2 regions of the Zobellella denitrificans genome follow, and region 2 is predicted to be linked to the other one. Evidence: predicted binding sites of a transcription regulator. Region 2 holds the regulator's gene; the other holds the start of a gene.

Region 1 (3,874 bases), 1.9 Mb from region 2:
GGCCGCCGGTGTCGCCGCTGTACAGCAGTTCGGGGCCGGACTGGGTGAACACCATCAGCACGAAGGCCGCGCCCAGCAACCGGCTTACCAGCCATACCGGCCGCACGTTGAACAGGGTGTTCAGGAACAGGCTGCGGGTCACCAAGGCCGGCTTGAACAGGGTGGTAAACAGCGACAGCAGGGCCGAGAGGGTGATGAGCACGGTGACGATGGCCGTCAGCCAGTCGGACAACAACGCCTGCAGGCTCTTGGCCAGCACCGCTATCATGATGGTGAGATCACCGTTGTAGCTGACCGGAGTCATAAACAGCAATATGCCCGCGAGCGAGGGCAGCAGGAACATCAGCAGGTTTCGCTTGCTGGCCTCGGCCTGCACCGTCAACGTCTTTTCCATGGTTACTCCTTCCTTATCGGGCAACAGCACCCAACTCGGCTATAAAAAGGTAAAAACCGCACTTTTATGCAGTTCAGCCAACCAACCCAGAATAAAAACAACGTTTGAGCGAATAAGTTGCCAGTAAACTGATGGATTGCTGAATACTTATTTTATAGCCAAATATATTTAATCAAAAGATAAAATCAAAACATAAACCCACAAAAATAGATCTTGTTAGATATTTGTTCTGTATTGTTAATTTCAGGGGTGGAGTATAAGGATTTTGTCCGCGCATGCAAACAGATCAGGTGCACAAAACGGAAACAAGCGGGAAAGATGATAGGGGAAGACGCTTAGGGAAGGATGGCGTGTGCTATCCCTGCCACTCTCGTCGGCGGCAAACGATGTTTGCAGACTGGCACCTGGATGGTGGAGCGCAGGCGGCCCGCCTGCTTTCCCGCGCAGCGGGAACCCTCGGACTGGCCGACCACAGCACAGGGTGAAAGAGGCTCGAGGCAGAACAGGCATCACGGGTTGGGTTGTGCCTTCGCCAACCTCGGTGCCACCCTCATGCGGGCGGGCCGCCCGCGCCCCACGTAACCGTAGCCGTAGCCGTAGCCGTAGCCAGCGCTTTAGCTGCCGGAAATACTGCCGGGTATAGCTGCCGGAAAATACCGCGTCAGGCCGGACAGACCCCGGCGAACGGTAACACGCCCTCCCCTATTTCCTGCGCAACAAAAAACAGAGTTCGTCAAAGAAGCGCCGCTCGCCGCTGGCCACCCTGGGGTTGCTGTTGCCCTCTTCGATGCGATCCAGCAGGGTCACCTCGAAGTCGGCCCCGAACAGGCGCCTTACCTCCTGCTCGTTGACGGCGAAGGGCGGCGACTCGTGCTGCACCGGCGCGTAATCCAGGGTCACCAACAGCATGGCGGCGCCCGGATTGAGCAGTCGCGCCAGCAGCCGGGCATAAAGCGGCCTGAGCGGCTCGGGCAACGCGACCAGGGCGGCCCTGTCGTAGGCGGCGTCGAAACGCCGACCCAGGGACTCCGCCTGAAAGAAATCACCCTCGTACAGACTGAAGCCGCCGGCCTGCCAGCACAGGTAGTGCACCAGCTTTTGCTGCTGCGCTAGTACCCCTGCCTCGCCGAAGAAGTCCCGGATGGCCAGTGGCGAAAGCTCGAAGCCGGCGATATTGTGGCCCTGCTCCGCCAGCCAGTGCATGTCGCGGCTCTTGCCGCACAGGGGAACCAGTACTTCGGTGTGCTCGGGCACGCCAAGGCGATGCCAGTGGCGGCCGAGCAGTTCGTTGATCTCTTGCTGGTGAAAGCCGATCCGTGAGGATTGCCAGCGTTGGTGCCAGAATTGTGCGTCCATGTCATCTCCCGCAATACAAAAGGAGGATAACTATCTCAAGACTCAACCGGGCATTTCAAGCGGCCTTGAACTGGTTGCTGCCGGCGTCGTAATGATAGCCAATCCGGGCCATGCGGGCGTTTACATGGCCGCTGTCCAGCTCATACAGCACCAGCAAGGCCTCCAGGCTTTCACACTCCAGCCGCAGTTTTTCGTTGATGATGCTGAGCAGCATATGATCGTCCATATGCTCCAGTTGAACCTTGTTCATGGCCTGCCCCCTTGTCGTACCTGTCTGCTCAGTATAGATCGGCACCGAACGCCGGCGAGGCCGAGATACTGTAAATTTAAACAGTATTCTTCTTGACCTCTGCGGTTGATGATCGATACTGTATATATAAACAGTAAATCAACAGGGAGTGCATATGGCTACCGTCTTGCTGTCTCGCAAACAGGCCTTTTCCGTACCGTCCAGGCAATGGCATCAGCCGGTGTCCAAGGCGCCGCTGGTGGAGTGGTTTGACGGATGGAACAATGCCGGGCAACGCCAACTGCTGGCTGAACTCGCCGCCATCAGCCATGAACGGCGCGGATGGATCCTTATGCTCAACACGCCCGCGCCCCTGTCGCGCCGCCTGCTGGCCGACGCCGGGGTAGATCCGGCGCTGGTTATCGACATGGGTAACAAGGTAGAGCAACAACAGTTGCTGCTGCGGGCCATGGCCTATAAAAGCATAGCCGCCGTGGTGTGCTGGCAATGGCGGCCCGTCGCTGGGCTGCAGCAGTCACTCGAGCAGGCGGTGCAGCAGCACCGGAGCAGAATATTCCTGATTACGCCAAACAACGAGATGCAGGCCCTGCACTAAGACAGGGCCTGAAGATGCAGGGTTACACCAGTTCGCGGCAGACCAGATCCATCATCATGCGGATATGGGCGGGCTGGTCATTGAGGGCGGGGATATAGTGGTAAGCTTCGCCACCGGAGGCCATGAAGAGCTCCCTGTTCTGCTCGGCGATCTCTTCCAGGGTTTCGAGGCAATCGGCGGAAAAGGCGGGGCAGATCACGTCCAGCCGCTTGATGCCCTCCCCCGGCAAGGCTTTCATGGTGTCGTCGGTATAGGGCTGCAGCCACTCTTCGCGCCCGAAGCGGGACTGAAAAGTAGTGCGCCACTGGTGGCGCTCCAGCCCCAACTCGGCGGCCAGCAGCTCGGAAGTACGGTGGCACTGCTGGCCATAGGGGTCGCCTTCGTCTTCGTAGCGCCTGGGGATGCCGTGGTAGGAGAGCAACAGCAGTTCGCCGCGCCCGTGCTGTTCCCAATGCCGACGCACCGACTCGGCCAGTGCCTGGATGTAGCCGCTGTGGTCGTGGTAGTCGTGGATAAAACGAAAAGCCGGCACCAGACGCTCTTTTTTCATCAGCCGGGCCCAGCCATCGAACACCGACGCGGTCGTGCTGACCGAGTACTGGGGATAAAGCGGCAGCAAAACCACCCTGTCCACCCCGGCCGATTTCAGCTCCTGCCAGGCCGTTGCCAGGGAGGGTTCACCATAGCTCATGCCCAGCGCCACCGGCATGTCGATGCCCGCTTCGTTCAGCGCCTCGGCCAATGCCGCCTGCTGGCGCCGGCTGATCACCATCAGCGGCGAGCCTTCCTCCCACCAGATGGACTGATAAAGCCTGGCGACCCTGGGGGAACGAAAGGGCAGAATAATGCCGTGCAGCAACGGGCACCACAGGGCCCGGGGAACATCGACTACCCGACGGTCGTGCAGAAACTGGCTGAGAAAGGTCTTTACCGCCTTGGCGGTGGGGGCTGAGGGGGTACCCAGGTTAACCAGTAAGACGCCTGTTTTCACCTTGTTACCATATCCTGAATAGCAAAGGCCGGAAGCCACAGGCTCCCGGCCGAAGAACGATGGAATTAGGACAGAATGTCGGTCAGTTCGCGGCTGACTTGCTCGACCGACTGGGTGCCGTCCACCTTGTAGTGGCGAGTGCGGCCGGCTTCGGCCTCTTGCTTGTAGTAGTCGATCAGCGGCGCGGTCTGCTCGTGGTACACCGCCAGGCGCTTGCGCACCGTGCTCTCCTCGTCGTCGGCACGGATCACCAGCTCTTCGCCGGTCACGTCGTCCTTGCCTTCCACC
Region 2 (3,874 bases):
CTGGCTGGGGCTGCCCATGTTCGGGCTGCTGTCCTTTCCGCCCCGCTGGGAACTGCTGCTGGGGCTGGAGTTCTGGCGCGCCTTTACCCCGGCACTGCTGCACTTTTCCCTGATGCACCTGGTGTTCAACCTGTTCTGGTGGTGGTACCTGGGCGGCATGGTGGAGCGCCGCCTGGGGCACGGCAAGCTGCTGACCCTGCTGCTGGTGGCGGCGGTGCTGCCCAACCTGATGCAGTACTGGGCCAGCGGCCCCCGCTTTGGCGGCCTGTCCGGGGTGGTCTATGCCCTGCTGGCCTATGTCTGGCTCAGCGGCCGGCTCAACCCGCTGCGGGGTATCGGCCTGCCGGACGGCATGGCGGTGTTTATGGTGGTGTGGTTGGTGCTGGGCTTCGCCGGGGTGCTGGGACCGGTGGCCAATATGGCCCACCTGGGCGGCGGCCTGATCGGCCTGGCCCAGGCCTGGCTCGACAACAGATCCCGCCGTTACTGATAGAGGAAATTGGTGAACAGCAGGCGACGGATGGGCGCCTCGCCGGTTTCCTTCAGCAGCAGGTCGTTCAGCCGGCGCTGGCCCTCGCTGGCCAGTTCGGTGCGGGCGGCCAGGGAGCGGATCTCCTGCTGGTTTTTCTCGGCCAGCAGGCTGTTGATGGCGTCCCGCAGCAGCGGCATGTGTCGCTCCACCAGCGGCATCTGCTCCGGGCGCTCCAGCATCAGCTCGACGGCCACCCGGATATAACCGAGCTGATCGCCCGAATGCTGGTAGTTGGTAATAATGTCCGGCGTCATGGTGTAGTATAGGGCCCCTTCGGGAGCCGGCGATGCTTCCTGTGCCCGGGTCTGGCCCGCTATCGTCAGCAACAGGCACAGCGCAGCAATGCGTAGCATAAACAATGTCTCCAACCTTGGTTTCTGGGGCGCATTGTTTAAACAAATATCGTGCCGGTCAAGTAATTAGGTGGTTTTTAAGGTAACTGAGCTGTCCCTTTTTATGTCTATCCGTTATTTCAGGAGCGCGCCGTGACGGCGTCCATCGATCACCGCTGGGGCTGGTCGGCAGCGTCGCCATTGGGGTGGCCCGCCCTGTGCGACTGGCTGCGGGATCCCGGCTCCCTGACCGAGCGCCTGCGCCGGCATTGCCGGGACTTCCGGGTCGAGGTGCTGGCCAGCGAAGCGCTGCTCTCCCTGACCCCGCAACAGAAGGCCCTGCTGGACTGCGAGCAGGCCTATTGCCGGGAGGTATTGCTCTACTGCGACGAAACCCCCTGGGTCTATGCCAGTTCCCTCTATTCTCCGGCCACCCGGGCTGCCATGCCGCAATTGACCGGGCTGGGACGGCGCGCCCTGGGCGAGTTGCTGTTCGATGCCCCGGATCTGCAGCGATCCACCTTCGAGTTCGCCGAACTGACCAACGATGAGCGCATTCGACTTTGCCACCGCGCCGGTCTGGACCCAAGCCCGGGACCGCTCTGGGGTCGGCGTTCCGTGCTGGCCACCGGGCGTGCCCGGGTGCTGGTGACCGAGCTGTTTCTGCCCGCCGTGCCCGCCTATCAGGAGCCTGTAGCATGACCACCCTGACTTCGCCTTCCCGCCCGCGCTGGCGTGCCTATATGGCGCTGGCCCGCATGGACAAGCCCATCGGCAGCCTGCTGCTGCTCTGGCCCACCCTCTGGGCCCTGTGGATCGCCGCCGACGGCCTGCCTTCACTTTGGCTGCTGCTGGTGTTCGTCGCCGGGGTCTTCTTTATGCGCTCCGCCGGCTGCGTGATCAACGACTATGCGGACCGCCATATCGATGGCCACGTCAAGCGCACCCAGGCCCGGCCGCTGCCTGCCGGCGAACTGACCGAGCGCCAGGCCCTGGGCTTTTTCGCCCTGCTGGTGGCCATTTCCTTCCTGCTGGTGCTGACCACCAACGCCCTGACCATTCAGCTGGCTTTCGCCGGCCTGGGCTGGGCCGCGCTCTACCCCTTTATGAAGCGCTATACCCACCTGCCCCAGCTGTTCCTGGGTATCGCCTTCTCCTGGGCCATTCCCATGGCCTTTGCGGCCCAGGCAAACAGCCTGCCCGCGGGGCTCTGGCTGCTGTTTGCCGCCAATCTGAGCTGGACCGTGGCCTACGACACCATGTACGCCATGGTGGACAGGGACGACGATCTCCGGATCGGGGTCAAGTCCACCGCCGTTCTGTTCGGCCGGCGCGACAAGCTGATGGTCGGCCTGCTGCAGCTGGTCACCCTGCTGCTGTTGGTAGCAGCGGGCCAGGTATTCGCCCTGGCCGCGCCTTTCTACTGGGGGCTGTTGGGCGCCGCCGCGCTCTTCGTGTACCAGCAGCGGCTGATCCGGGACCGGGAACGGATGGCCTGCTTCCGGGCCTTCCTCAACAACAACTTCGCGGGTATGGCGGTGTTCGCCGGTCTGGCCCTGGCGCTGCTGTAGCCCTGTTCCCGCCCTGGTCGCCAGGGGAGTGCCGGCCGGGGAGGGCGTATTGTGCTTGCCCTGCCGGATTTACTGGATATACTGACAGTTAGCTGTATAAAAAGACAGGTTCCCTATGAAAGCGCTAACCCCCCGTCAGTCCCAGGTGCTGGAAATCATCAAGGCGCATATCCAGCAGACCGGCATGCCGCCCACCCGTGCCGAAATTGCCCAGTCCCTGGGGTTCAAGTCCGCCAACGCCGCCGAGGAGCATCTGAAGGCCCTGGCCAAGAAAGGGGTGATCGAGATGATGCCCGGCACCTCCCGCGGCATTCGCCTGGCCCAGGAAGAAGAGCCGGAGGAAGAGCCGGGCCTGCCGCTGATCGGGCGGGTGGCCGCCGGCGAGCCCATCCTGGCGCAGCAGCACATAGAAAGCCACTACAAGCTGGATCCGGCCCTGTTCCATCCGCCGGCCGATTTCCTGCTGCGGGTCAGGGGCATGAGCATGAAGAACATCGGCATCATGGACGGCGATCTGCTGGCGGTGCACAAGACCGGTGAGGCCCGCAACGGCCAGGTAGTAGTGGCCCGGCTCGACGACGAAGTCACGGTCAAGCGCTTCCGGCGCCAGGGCAGCAAGGTCAGCCTGCTGCCGGAGAACGAGGAGCTGTCTCCCATCGAGGTCGATCTGCGCAGCCAGGAACTGACCATCGAGGGCCTGGCGGTGGGCGTGATCCGCAACACCGACTTTTAACTCGTCCGCTTGCCTTGGGGTTGGCGGGGGCTTAGCATGCTTCCCGCTTCCCGCTTCCCGCTTCCCGCTTCCCGCTTCCCGCTTCCCGCTTCCCGCTTCCCGCTTCCCGCTTCCCGCTTCCCGCTTCCCGCTTCCCGCTTCCCGCTTCCCGCTTCCCGCTTCCCGCTTCTTTTTTCATTTTTTTACTTTTTCATAATCAATGCTTTACTTAGTGTGTGCCGGACCGATGGACGCGGTGGTTCGGTAAGCACTGACTCTCTTGCGAGTGCGCCAAAATAAAGGACCAAGACTTTTTGGGGGTGCGTGTGAAGCCGATCGTTCTGCTGCTGTCGCTAGTGGCATCGTTGCCCGTGTGGGCACAAAGCCGTTTCAACATGACCCAGGGGGTCACCGATATCAGCCAGAAGGTGTATGGCCTGCACATGACCATACTCATCATCTGTGCGCTGATCGGCCTGGTGGTGTTCGGGGTCATGTTCTGGGCCATCATCCACCACCGCAAGTCCAGGGGCGCCAAGGCTGCCCAGTTTCACGAAAGCACCAAGGTGGAGATCCTCTGGACCATCATTCCCTTCCTGATCCTGGTGGGCATGGCCATTCCCGCCACCCGCACCCTGATCGCCATGGAGGATGCCAGCCAGTCGGATCTGACGGTGCAGGTCACCGCCTCCCAGTGGAAGTGGCACTACCGCTACTTCGGCGAGGA

The links. The regulator LexA, encoded in region 2, represses DNA repair genes until DNA is damaged. The targets are predictions, from matches to a motif close to ANCTGTNTNNNNANACAGNT.
Region 1: the regulator LexA is predicted to act here: its motif matches at 2,117-2,136, upstream of AN401_RS10040 (DUF4250 domain-containing protein).

Annotation. Positions count from the first base shown of each region.
Region 1 covers NZ_CP012621.1:2,113,572-2,117,445, forward strand. Annotated here, with positions in the region: gene AN401_RS10030 (YjiH family protein) at 1-394, opposite strand, end outside; gene AN401_RS10035 (thiopurine S-methyltransferase) at 1,097-1,750, opposite strand; gene AN401_RS10040 (DUF4250 domain-containing protein) at 1,806-2,000, opposite strand; gene AN401_RS10045 (cell division inhibitor) at 2,155-2,595, shown strand; gene hemH (ferrochelatase) at 2,618-3,586, opposite strand; gene adk (adenylate kinase) at 3,652-3,874, opposite strand, start outside.
Region 2 covers NZ_CP012621.1:183,931-187,804, forward strand. Annotated here, with positions in the region: gene glpG (rhomboid family intramembrane serine protease GlpG) at 1-490, shown strand, start outside; gene AN401_RS00855 (flagellar basal body-associated FliL family protein) at 484-885, opposite strand; gene AN401_RS00860 (chorismate--pyruvate lyase family protein) at 1,018-1,566, shown strand; gene ubiA (4-hydroxybenzoate octaprenyltransferase) at 1,563-2,435, shown strand; gene lexA (transcriptional repressor LexA) at 2,551-3,168, shown strand; gene coxB (cytochrome c oxidase subunit II) at 3,474-3,874, shown strand, end outside.